Regions from separate parts of the Chitinolyticbacter meiyuanensis genome, predicted to be linked through region 3. Evidence: predicted binding sites of a transcription regulator. Region 3 holds the regulator's gene; each other region holds the start of a gene.
What was found. The regulator HrcA, encoded in region 3, represses chaperone genes, less so after heat shock. The targets are predictions, from matches to a motif close to ATTAGCACTCGNNNNNNNCGAGTGCTAAT.
Positions count from the first base shown of each region.

Region 1: a site for HrcA is predicted at 1,629-1,657, ahead of FLM21_RS02335 (co-chaperone GroES). Genes of this name have one in related genera too.
Region 2: a site for HrcA is predicted at 2,551-2,579, ahead of rpoH (RNA polymerase sigma factor RpoH). Genes of this name have one in related genera too.

Region 1 covers NZ_CP041335.1:507,684-511,845, reverse strand. Annotated here, with positions in the region: gene groL (chaperonin GroEL) at 1-1,085, opposite strand, end outside; gene FLM21_RS02335 (co-chaperone GroES) at 1,265-1,555, opposite strand; tRNA gene FLM21_RS02330 (tRNA-Ala) at 1,850-1,925, shown strand; gene FLM21_RS02325 (hypothetical protein) at 2,270-2,764, shown strand; gene FLM21_RS02315 (beta/gamma crystallin family protein) at 2,967-3,893, shown strand.
Region 2 covers NZ_CP041335.1:730,486-734,647, reverse strand. Annotated here, with positions in the region: gene rng (ribonuclease G) at 1-722, shown strand, start outside; gene ftsE (cell division ATP-binding protein FtsE) at 841-1,494, shown strand; gene ftsX (permease-like cell division protein FtsX) at 1,502-2,407, shown strand; gene rpoH (RNA polymerase sigma factor RpoH) at 2,619-3,470, shown strand; gene FLM21_RS03475 (hypothetical protein) at 3,600-3,908, shown strand; gene FLM21_RS03470 (M14 family metallopeptidase) at 3,913-4,162, opposite strand, start outside.
Region 3 covers NZ_CP041335.1:2,124,935-2,129,096, forward strand. Annotated here, with positions in the region: gene FLM21_RS10325 (methyl-accepting chemotaxis protein) at 13-1,647, opposite strand; gene FLM21_RS10330 (group II truncated hemoglobin) at 1,747-2,136, shown strand; gene hrcA (heat-inducible transcriptional repressor HrcA) at 2,146-3,159, opposite strand; gene FLM21_RS10340 (NAD kinase) at 3,320-4,162, shown strand, end outside.

The DNA.
Region 1 (4,162 bases), 1.6 Mb from region 3:
TTGTCGTAGTCGCTGGTCGCTTCTTCGATCTGACGACGGATGGTCGCAACGCGTGCCTTGATGGTTTCTTCCTGACCGTTGCCATCGATGATGGTGGTGTTTTCCTTGGCCACTTCGATGCGCTTGGCTTGGCCCAGCAGATCCAGCGTGGCTTTTTCCAGGGTCAGGCCGACTTCTTCGGCGATCACGGTACCGCCGGTCAGGATGGCGATGTCTTCCAGCATGGCCTTGCGACGGTCGCCAAAGCCCGGAGCCTTGACGGCCACGGTCTTGAGGATGCCGCGGATGTTGTTGACCACCAGGGTAGCCAGCGCTTCGCCATCGACATCTTCAGCGATGATCAACAGCGGGCGGCCCGACTTGGCCACTTGTTCCAACACCGGCAGCAGGTCGCGGATGTTGCTGATCTTCTTGTCGAACAGCAGTACGAACGGGTTGTCCAGCAGGGCGATCTGCTTGTCCGGGTTGTTGATGAAGTACGGGGAGAGGTAGCCGCGATCGAACTGCATGCCTTCAACCACAGCCAGTTCGTCTTCCAGACCCGAACCGTCTTCGATGGTGATCACGCCTTCCTTGCCAACCTTGTCCATGGCTTCGGCGATTTTGGCACCCACGGCTTCATCGCTGTTGGCCGAGATCGAGCCAACTTGGGCGATTTCCTTGGAGGTGGTAGTCGGCTTGGCGATCTTCTTCAGCTCGGCAACCAGGGCCACGACGGCCTTGTCGATACCGCGCTTCAGATCGGTCGGGTTGAAGCCGGCGGCCACATACTTCAGGCCTTCGTTGACGATGCCCTGTGCCAGCACGGTGGCGGTGGTGGTGCCGTCACCGGCGATATCGGAAGTCTTGGAAGCCACTTCCTTCACCAGCTGCGCGCCCATGTTCTCGAACTTGTCCTTCAGTTCGATTTCCTTGGCCACCGATACGCCGTCCTTGGTGATGGTCGGCGCGCCGAAGCTGCGCTCCAGCACCACGTTACGGCCTTTCGGGCCCAGGGTCACCTTGACCGCATCGGCCAGGATGTTGACGCCATTGACCATCTTGGAACGGGCGGAATCGCCGAACTTGACTTCTTTAGCAGCCATTTCATTTACTCCAAATCATTGAATTCTGGGGAGTGCTGCACGCTGTGTGCAGCAGCATTTCGGGAAGGATTCGATTCGAGGACAAGGCGGCAAGCAAGACTCGACACAGCCGTACATGAGTACGGCGAGGAGATTCGCAGCGCAGCCAACGCAGTCATCGAATCGAAGGCAAACCGAAATCAGGCTTCGAGGATGCCGAAGATGTCTTCTTCGCGCACCACGGTGAGTTCTTCACCGTTCACCTTCACGGTCTGGCCGCTGTACTTGCCGAGGATGACCTTGTCACCCACCTTGACTGCGAGCGGACGGACCGAACCGTTTTCCAGCAGCTTGCCGGTGCCGATCGCAACGACTTCGCCCAGATCCGGCTTTTCGGCAGCTGCGCCTGGCAGCACGATGCCGGAGGCGGTCTTTTCTTCAGCTTCCACACGCTTGATCACGACGCGGTCGTGCAAGGGACGAATTGCCATCTTTCAAACTCCTGCGAAATGAATGACGCGAAACAGGTGCAACATCTCAGGTTGCGCTTGCAACAATTTGACGGTTAGCACTCATCGCTAACGAGTGCTAATAATATGGACGCCGTGTGACGTTTTCAAGAGCGGATTTTGCCGAACCCGCCTTGGCGGCCGACACATCCGGTTTCTGCTCGGCCATCGCGGATGTGTTCAGTCGCTTCCACGGTTTGCGCTGGCGCAAATCATCACGTCGCCGCATCAATGGCCACTTTTTGCAGGGGGGCCGCGTTGCTATGATGGCTCCACGGGCCGATAGCTCAGCTGGGAGAGCGCCGCGTTCGCAATGCGGAGGTCGGGAGTTCGATCCTCCTTCGGTCCACCAAACGCAAAGCGCCAGTCATTCGATTGTGTGCCGTTAAGCATAAAGTGACCATCTGCCCAGGACTCGCGTGGGTTTTGCCTGCTGCGCGCCTGCCACGCGTCGAGCAGGCGCAAAAAAAAAAACGGGGCCCTAAGATCACGTTTGCTTCGGTTCAAACCAGTTGTTGTTAAGCGCTCTGAGCGAGGCGCACAGCTGCGCTTTATGGGGTTGCAGATTGACTTCTAACCTTTCGGTCAACCGGACAGCCCAAATGCTGTGCATTTGGGTTCCCTTCGCTGGCGCTTCGGGGCCGGTTACTTCCACGTTAGGGCGCACAGAAGCATAGCGTCCTCAGAAGGCGAACAATGTCGCTTGAGAACTGGCTAAAGATACTCGCCGTAGCGGGCGCAATCTGCAGTTTCCTGTGGGGGGTCTATCAGTGGCGAGATAAATCAATGCAGGAACTAGAAGTGCGACGACTCGAAGCCGAACGCTTGGCCGAGACGCGTCGAATAGAGGCGACGAAGCCGTTCCTGGACCGACAACTGACATTGTATTCAGAGGCTACGAAGGTTGCATCGCAAGTGGCCACGCTTGGCACAACCGAGGCCGGTAAGAAGGCACGTACGCGTTTCTGGGAGCTCTACTGGGGTGAACTTGCATTGGTGGAGAACAGAACAGTCGAAGCAGCGATGAAACGGATGGGGGATGCACTCGCAGCCGGCGCTTCCGAGCAAGAACTCCAGCTTGCATCGCTGGCCGTGGCGCGAGCATGCCGTGAGTCGCTGGACAAGTCCTGGGGAGTCAATGCTTGGGCCCAGCCCGATGAAGCCGCTCCGAGTTCCGAACGTGCGCCCTAACCCTTAGGTCGAGACAAAGCTACTGTCCGTATTGGGCTTCCCCGTCGATTGAAAGCGCAATAGCCGCTTTCAAACGCGATGATGGCCACGAACACTGCGGCAGCGATTCCCCGCAGCACCTTGTTCTTCAGCGCGCGACCACCGATCGAGTGTGCGGCTGGCAGCACGAACTATGCCCCGCCGCGATTCCGCTCTACGTACGATGCATCAGCCCACCTATATAGGTGGGCAGCTGCTGCGCCTCCACGCTTATTACTTTCGGCGTGCTTGTCTGCCATCAAGGCAGGCCTGTTTACCTATTCAACCTAGGTGGAAAATATCTGCACAAGTAAATGTGCCCGCCATAGCCCGTAATGCCCCCGAAGAACGGAACAAGTTTTTTGGAATATTTGAACATTTATTTCGAACAAATTACTTGCCTAGAATGTTTGCGGCCAAGAAGGCCAAAACAACACAAAATAATCTCGAAAGGATGGATGTCATGCATAAGGCAAAGATGATTTGCTTGCTACTCGCGACCGGGGTCGCAATTCAGGCGAATGCAGCTGTTTTCTATAAGCACAAGGACTACCAAGAGGCCATTTTGGTGGCGAACGGGCCTGTTGCACGTGTGGACGACAACATCAATGACCAAATTTCTTCAGTCGCGTCCAATCAATGTGTCACGCTTTACGAGCATGAGTACTTTGGCGGCATGACGTCGAGTTTTCTGGGAAGCCAGGCCGACCTAAAGCCGTACCCTATGCAAGACCGGACTACCAGTATCGACGTGTACGATTCAATAGCGTGCCAAAAAGCAGTTTTATATGAACACAAAGACTTCAACGCAGAAGGTGGCCGAACATATACACCGCCCTTGAACGTGGCCGTGTCAAACATCGGTGGGTTCATGAATGATCGCACTACAGCCATTAAGGTGCCGGATCGCATCTGCCTGGAGGTGTGGATTGATGCCCCTCCTAAAGACCCTGCGCAATACAACGCATGGCGAGCTGCTCCCACGAGAACCTTTTACCCAGGTTCGTACAGCAATATCAGCGATCTAGGTCTGAATGACAAAATCACTGCAGTGAATCAATACAGCTGCAATGCTACCGGTGGGCCTATTGTTTGGCCCGTCCTGTTCTAAATATCGCATTACGCCGAGTGTCGAACCGCCCCTACGGCCGCCCACTCCAATAAGGAGTGGGCTTTTTCTTGAAATGGCAGTTTAACAAGGTGTCTCGTGGGAGCGCTCGTTACTGAATATGCCGGCGAGAGCGCTCGAACCACCCACGGCACGGAAGAGGCCATCGAATGCACGCGCTTGTTTGCGACGCAGCTGCGCGCTGCATTGACAGGCGCGGACAAGGAATCGTTTCTCTTCCAGCATGGCTATCAGGCAATAGCGCCGAAGAC
Region 2 (4,162 bases), 1.4 Mb from region 3:
TGCCGGACGTGCTGCCTCGCATCCAGCACTACGGCGGTGAGCGGCCGCTGTTCGAGCTCTATGGCGTAGAGGCCGAGATCGAGCGTGCGCTGTCGCGCCGGGTCAATCTCAAGTTCGGTGGCTATCTGATCATCGACCAGACCGAAGCGATGACCACCATCGACGTGAACACCGGTGGCTTCGTCGGCACGCGCAACTTCGACGACACCATTTTCAAGACCAACCTCGAAGCCACCCACGTGATCGCGCGCCAGCTGCGGCTACGCAACCTGGGCGGCATCATCATCGTCGACTTCATCGACATGGACAACGACGAGCATCGCCGCGCAGTGCTCGACGAGCTGCAGAAGGCACTGTCGCGTGACCGCACCAAGGTCACGGTGTCCGATTTCACCAGCCTGGGCCTAGTCGAGATCACCCGCAAGCGCACCCGCGAATCGCTGGCCCATGTGCTGTGCCAGCCCTGCCCCACCTGCCAGGGGCGTGGCGAGATCAAGACCGCCGAGACCATCTGCTACGACATCCTGCGCGAGATCATGCGCGAAGCGCGGCAGTTCAACGCCCGCGAATACCGCATCCTGGCGTCGCAGAACGTGATCGACATGTTCCTCGACGAGGAATCGGCCAGCCTCGCCATGCTGGCCGACTTCATCGGCAAGCCGATCTACCTGCAGGTGGAAACGGCCTATACGCAAGAGCAGTTCGATGTGGTGCTGGTGTGAGACGGGCCGCTTGCGGCGGGCACGCCGCAATGCGCCGGAATTCCGGGATGGCAGGCTCTAGCCCACGCCGCCCGCGCGCTTTAACATCCAGCCCATCGCGCCCATTCCGACCCGGCCCATGATCCAGTTCCAGCAAGTCAGCAAGCGCTATCCCGGCGGCTTCGATGCCGTGAAGAACCTCAGCTTCGAGATCCAGACTGGCGAACTGGTGTTCCTCGCCGGCCACTCGGGTGCGGGCAAGTCGACGCTGCTCAAGCTGATCGCCGGGATCGAAAAGCCCTCCAGCGGCGCCGTACTGGTGAACAACCAGAACGTGGCACGGCTCGGCCGCAAGGCGCTGCCCTATGTGCGGCGCCATCTCGGGCTGATCTTCCAGGACCACAAGATCCTGTACGACCGCAGCGTGTACGACAACGTGCGCCTGCCGCTCGACATCATCGGCTTCGATGGTCGCGAGGTGAAACGCCGGGTGCTGGCCGCGCTCGACAAGGTGGGCCTCGCCGGCAAGGAGAAGCTCAACCCGGTAGCACTGTCCGGCGGCGAACAGCAGCGGCTGTGCATTGCCCGCGCAGTGGTGCACCGCCCGGCCATCCTGCTCGCCGACGAGCCGACCGCCAACCTGGACCGCGACTACGCGCACGACATCCTGGAGCTGTTCAAATCGTTCCACCAGGTGGGCGTAACGCTGGTGATCTCGGCGCACGACGAGACGCTAATGGCCGACTACGGCCGCCGCATCCTGCGCCTGAAGCACGGCGAATTCACCGCGTGAGGACGCAATGAAACACTGGTTCCGCCTGAACGCCCTCGCCTTCGGCCACACGCTGGCCGCCATGGTGCGCCACCCGGTCAACCACGGGCTCAACCTGCTGGTGATCGCCATCGCCGCCGCCTTCCCGTTCGGCTTCTACCTGCTGCTGACGAGTGTCGCCGATGTAGCCGCCCACATGCCGGTGGAACCGCAACTGTCGATCTTCCTCAAGCCCGCAGCGAGCGCTGGCGAGGTCGGCGCGGTGAAGGAGCTGCTGGCGCGTGATGGACGCGTCGCCAATGCCCGCTTCGTCGGCAAGGACGAAGCGCTGAAAGGGCTGCAGGCGCGAGTCGGCAGCGATGATCTTTTGGCCGGCCTCGCCGAGAACCCGCTGCCCGATGCCTTCTTGGTCACCACGCGCAGCGATGCCAGCGCGGCGGCACTCGATGCGCTGAAGGCGGAAATCGCCAAGTTGCCGGGCATCGACGAGGTGCAGCTCGATTCGGCGTGGGCACAGCGGCTGGAGCGGCTGATCCGGGTGGGCGAAGGGCTCTTGCAGGTCATCATCGTGCTGCTCGCGGTAGCGCTGGCACTGATCACCGGCAACGCCATCCGCATGCAGATCCTCACCCGCCGCGACGAGATCGAAGTGGCCAAGCTGATCGGCGCCACCGACGCCTTCATCCGCCGCCCCTTCCTCTATGCCGCCGCCATGCAGGGCCTGATCGGCGGCCTGCTTGCCTGCGGCATCGTCGGGGCAGCGCTGCACTGGCTCAACCCGACCGTCGCCGAACTGGCCAGTGCCTATGGCCAGCGCTTCGCGCTGCACCTGCCGGGACCGCTGGAAATCGGCGCCGTCTGCCTTACCACGGTGCTGCTCAGCCTCGTCGGCGCCTGGCTCGCCGTCTGGCGTCATCTACGCCGCTTCTTCTGAAGCCAACGGCAAGGTAAATATGGGCGATCTTGGCTATCGGTCCGATAGCGATAATTTAGCTGCACACGGCCATGCAATCGGACTAAACTCTGTTCGAGTTAGTCCTATTAAAAACCGAACGGTAGTGTGAACTTTCCAGACGGCTTAGCACTCGAATCGTTCGAGTGCTAACATCGTTCCGGAACTACCGGTTCAGGCCAAGGAGAAACACATGAGCCACAGTCTCACCCTTCCCGTCATCTCGGGCGGCGACAGCATTGAGTCGTACATCCAGCGCGTCAATGCCATCCCCATGCTCACACAGGAAGAAGAGACCGCCCTGGCCGCCCGCCTTCGTCGCGACAACGACATCGAGGCGGCCGGCCGCTTGGTGATGTCTCACCTGCGCGTGGTGGTATCCATTGCCCGCAGCTATGCCGGCTACGGCCTGCCGCAGGCCGACCTGATCCAGGAAGGCAACATCGGCTTGATGAAGGCGGTGAAGCGCTTCGACGGTGATCGTGGCGTGCGTCTGTTCTCGTTCGCCGTGCATTGGATCAAGGCCGAAATCCACGAATACATCCTGCGCAATTGGCGGCTGGTGCGCGTGGCTACCACCAAGGCGCAGCGCAAGCTGTTCTTCAACCTGCGTTCGATGAAGTCCAGCCTCTCCGCGCTGACCCACAAGGAAGCGCAGGAAATTGCTGACGACCTGGGCGTGAAGCGCGAGGAAGTTCTGGAAATGGAACTGCGCATGAGCGGCCAGGATGTGGCGCTGATGGCAGACGACAACGATGAGGACGGCTACGCCCCGATCGACTGGCTGGCCGACCACGACAATGAGCCGCTGGCCACGCTGGATCGCCGTGCCTACGACCGCCTGCAATCGGCAGGCATCGTCGAGGCGCTCGATACGCTGGACGCACGCAGCCGTCGTATCGTCGAGGCACGTTGGCTGGCCGACGAAGGTGAAGGCAAGACCCTGCACGACCTCGCCGCCGAATTCAACGTTTCGGCCGAGCGCATCCGCCAGATCGAAGCCAAGGCGCTGCAGAAGATGAAGCAGGCGCTGCTGCCAGCCTAAGTTCCAGCCGCATCCGACAAAAAGCCCGCAGTTGCGGGCTTTTTGCTGCACGTATGCACCGCCTGTCCCAGCCAATCGACCGACCGGCACAAATCGCTCAAGATTTGCCCGGATTGGCCGAACAGGGCTATGGAATCAACGTCTTACCTCACCATGCGCCTGTTCACACCCCGCCACCTTGGCCCCATCAGCCCCTACAGCGGCACCGATACCGGCGGTGCGCCCTCCCCGCAATCGGAGCGCACACCGTCGACGCCGGCCCCGCAAGCCGCGCCTGTCTGGAACGGCGAAGAACGCCGCATTGGCGAAGATCGGCGCTGCAATGCGCGCCGCCAGGAACAGCAAGGCACGCTACTCGATACCCGTTGTGGCAGTGATCGCCGGCAACGCGGCCGCCGCATCGGCGATGCCGATCCCTGGACCACGCTGAAAGTCTAGCCGCTCAGCGCAACCGATCCGCTACCGCCAGCAAGGGCAGCAGTACCGACGCGCCCAGTTGCCGGCTGCGTTCGCCATTCCAGCCCGTTTCCGGGCGCGGACGGCTCGCGGTGTCCTTGAACGGCATTTCGATGGTGAAGGCGAGACAATCGAAGGCATCGCCCACCCAGTTGGTGGCCAGCGTCAGCTGCTCGGGGCCGAACTGATGGTCCTCGTAGCCGTACTCCACCTGGAAGTCTGGGCTGGCTGCGAGC
Region 3 (4,162 bases):
CCGTACCGGACGCTAGTGGCGGTAACGGCTGATGGTGCGGTCGAGCTCGCCCGCCAGTGCCTTCAACCGTTGCGACAGATCACCGGCACTCGATGCCGCAGCGTGGTTCTCCTCGCTGGCCTGGGCGATGCGCTCGACATTGCGCGCGATGTCCTGGCTTGCTGAGCTCTGCTCGCGAATGGCGTATGCCATCTGCTTGATCTGATCGACGGTGCCACGTGCGCGTTGCTCGATGTCGCCAAGTGCATGGGCCACTGTCTCGGTCTGGCTGACGCCGCCTTCCATGATGCGACTGGCCTCTTCCATGCCGTTGGCCGCGCGTGCCGTATCCTGCTGCACCGCGCCGATCTTGGCGGTGATCTCGACGGTGGCCTGGGTGGTACGTTCGGCAAGCTTGCGCACTTCGTCCGCCACCACGGCGAAGCCACGGCCCTGCTCGCCCGCGCGCGCCGCTTCGATGGCGGCGTTCAGTGCCAGCAGGTTGGTCTGATCGGCGATGTCCTTGATCACCAGCGCGATGGTGCCGATCTCGTCGGAGCGGCGATTCAGATCGCTGATCACATCGGTCGAATGCTCGAGCGTACCGGCCACCCGGCGGATCAGTTCCGCCGTCTGTTGCGCGGCGCGGCTGCCGTCGCCGGCGGTGTGGGCGGTCTGCTCGGCCTCTTCGCTGACCGAGCGGGCATTGTCCGAGATCAGGTTCACGCTGACCGACAACTCCTCGACCGCAGCGGCGGTGGCGTTGGCAGCTTCGGACTGCTGGTGCGAAGCCTGGGTGACCTGGTTGGCGGATTCGGCGAGGTCGCCGGCTGCATGCAACAGTGAATCCGAGCTGCGGTTCGCCTCACCGATCACCGCATTGAGGCCGATCAGCAAGTGGTTCATGGTTTGTGAGGTCTTGCCAATTTCGTCATTGGCGTAGACCGGCAGTGCCAGATTGAGGCGACCGGTACGGGCGATCTCATCGATGGTGTGCTGCAGATCGTTCAAGGGCCGGCGAATGCCACGGATGATGATGGTGGCGAGCACGCTGCCGACGACCACTGCGAACACGATCAACAGTACGGCTGCGGTCACGACCCGGGCGCGCACGGCATTCACCGTTTCGTCGATCGCTTCCACGCGCTTCAATGCACGCTCGGACAGCGTGCCCAGTGCCTCCTGCATATTGCGGATCGGCTCCTTGGCGCTCTCGAAATGGGTGTTGATATCGGCCGGGCTGGCAAATTGCGCCGCCTCGATCGCCGCTTCGGTCTCACGGTAGCTCTTGCCGTAAGCGGCATGGCCCTGGCGCAGGCGGGCGAGTTCGGCCTTGTCGTCGTCCAGCGTCGCCAGCTTGTCGGCTGCGTCGAGCGCGCTGCCGGTGGCGTCCCAGGCCTTTTGCCACTTTTCCTTGTACTCCGTCACCTTGCCGTGATTGGCGAAGTTGAGAAAAGTGTCCTTCTCGTAGCGCCGCAGGTCCCCCACCTGATGCCGGGCTTCGACGATCTGCGTATTGAACGCGAGATCGCCGTCGAGCAGGCGATTCACCTCGCCATGCAGATAGGCCACCCCAAACAAACCAGCCAACCCGGTCAGGGCAAGCAGGACCAAGAGAATGGCAAACCCCAAGGCTATGCGTGCAGCCACGCTCATGCGCTTCAACATCGTCGTACTCCCAGCGGTGAATCCTTACAAGCTTAGCCGAGTCTGCAACACTGCGTGCTAACATCCGCATTTTCAGGCCTTTGCCCGCTGGACGGAATCATGGACGCAGTCACCGAGATCACACCCTACGACATGCTGGGGGGCGAAGCCGTGCTGCGGCAGCTGGTGGATCGGTTCTACGACATCATGGCGGCCGATCCGCGTGCCGCGGGCATCCATGCCATGCATGGTGCCGACACCACCGTGATCCGGCAGAAATTCTTCGAATTCCTGTCCGGCTGGCTGGGTGGGCCACAGCTCTTCATCGAGAAATATGGTCATCCGCGGCTGCGCGCACGGCACATGCCTTTCGCGATCGGCGAATCAGAGCGCGATCAATGGTTGCTGTGCATGTTCCAGGCGATGGCCGAGGTGCCGATGGAGGATGCGCTGCGCAGCCATCTGGAAGAGGCGTTCACCCGCACTGCGGATTTCATGCGCAACCAGTAATGGCGGCGATCAGTACGACAGCGTATTGGACAGCAGCCGCGCGGTGACGTCGACGATGGGAATCACCCGGTCGTAGGCCATGCGCGTGGGGCCGATCACGCCCAGTGTACCCATCACCTCGCCGTCAACGCGGTAGGGCGCGGTGATCACCGAGCAGTCGTCGAGCGGGGCGAGGCCCGATTCGCCGCCGATATAGATCTGGATGCCATCCGCGGCATGGCCGCTTTCCAGCAACTGCAACAGTGCGGCCTTGCGCTCGAACAGCTCGAACAGCTGACGCAGCCGGCCCATGTTGGAGGCCAGCTCGGCGCTGGCCAGCAGCTGGTGCTCGCCGGATACCAAGATGTGTTCGGTGGCGCTGGGCTGCGGGTGTTCGACCGCGGCATTCAGCAACGCGACGAGCTCACTGCGCAGCTGGTGCATCTCGCTCTCCACCACGCCGCGCAGCGAGCCGAGCGTACGGCCGCTGCAATGGGCATTGATGAAGTTGGCCGCCTCCTGCAGCTGCGCCTCGCCGTAGTCCTGCTGTGGATGCAGGATACGGTTCTGCACATCGCCATCCTGGGTGACCAGGATCAGCAGCACCCGGCGTTCGGACAACTTGAGGAACTCGACTTGGCGCAAACGCACGTCCTGTCGCTTGGGCGCGAGCACGATGCCGGCGAAGTTGGTCAACTGCGACAGCAATTGTGAGGCCGCCGCCGCAGTGCGCTGTGGGTTGTCGGCCGGCAGCCGGCCATGCTGCAGGATTTCTTCGGGATTGATCGCATCGAACGGACTGGCCGAGAGGTAGCAGTCCACGAAGAAGCGGTAACCCAGCCGCGTTGGCGCCCGGCCGGCCGACGTATGCGGGCTGGCGATGAAGCCCATCTCCTCGAGATCGGCCATCACATTGCGGATGGTCGCCGAGCTGACGTCCAGCCCCGAATAGTGCGACAACGCCTTGGAGCCGACGGGCTGTCCATCGGCGATGTAGCGTTCCACCAGGGTGCGAAGCAGGATTTGCGCGCGTTCGTTCAGCATGGCAATGGATTCTAAAGGAGTTTGGCACCCACTGTGACGAGCGGGAGGTACACCGTGTCTACATGCGGACAGCCACGCCAAAAGCAAGGGTGGGCCACGGCCTTCGCCCAAGCCGCGCGGGCTATGGTTAAATGCGCCCGTCGCCCCTGGAAACCCGACCATGCAAAGCCTGTTCAAGACCATTGCGCTGGTGTCGCGGCAGAATACGCCGACCATCGCCGAGCCGCTCAAGCGCCTGGCGCGGATGCTGGCCGAGGCAGGCTCGCGCGTGCTGGTCGATCGCGATGCGGTTGCCGAACACGGCCTGCAAGGCGTCGATGCAGTCGACCGGGCCGACATCGGCAAGGTGGCCGATCTGGTCATCGTGCTCGGCGGCGACGGCACCATGCTGGGCGTGGCACGGCTGGTGGCGCCGTATCGCACGCCGCTGATCGGCGTGAACCAGGGCCGGCTCGGCTTCATGACCGATGTGCCGCTCGGCGAGATGGAGCAGCAGATCGGCGAGATGCTCAAGGGCGCCTTTGCCCCCGAGGAGCGCATCCTGCTGGAAGCGCAGGTCGAGCGCGAAGGCAAGGTGATCGCCTCGGCGCTGGCGTTCAACGACGTGGTATTCAACCGCGGTTCCAGCGGTGCCATGATCGAGTTCGAAGTGTTCATCGACCGCCGCTTCGTCTACAGCCAGCGCTCGGATGGGCTCATCGTCAGCACGCCGACCGGCTCGACTGCCTACGCACTCGCTTCCGGTGGCCCCATCATGCACCCCAGTCTGCCAGCGATCGCGCTGGTGCCGATCTGCCCTCAGTCATTGTCCAACCGCCCCATCGTCGTCAACGACGATTGCGAAGTGGAATTCGTGCTCACCCGCAGCCAGGATGCGCGCGTCTACTTCGATGCCCAGTCCGACTGCGAGCTGGCCGAGCTCGACCGCGTGCGCATCCGCCGCTACCGCAACACGTTGCGTATCCTGCACCCGGTCGGCTACGACTATTACGACACCCTGCGC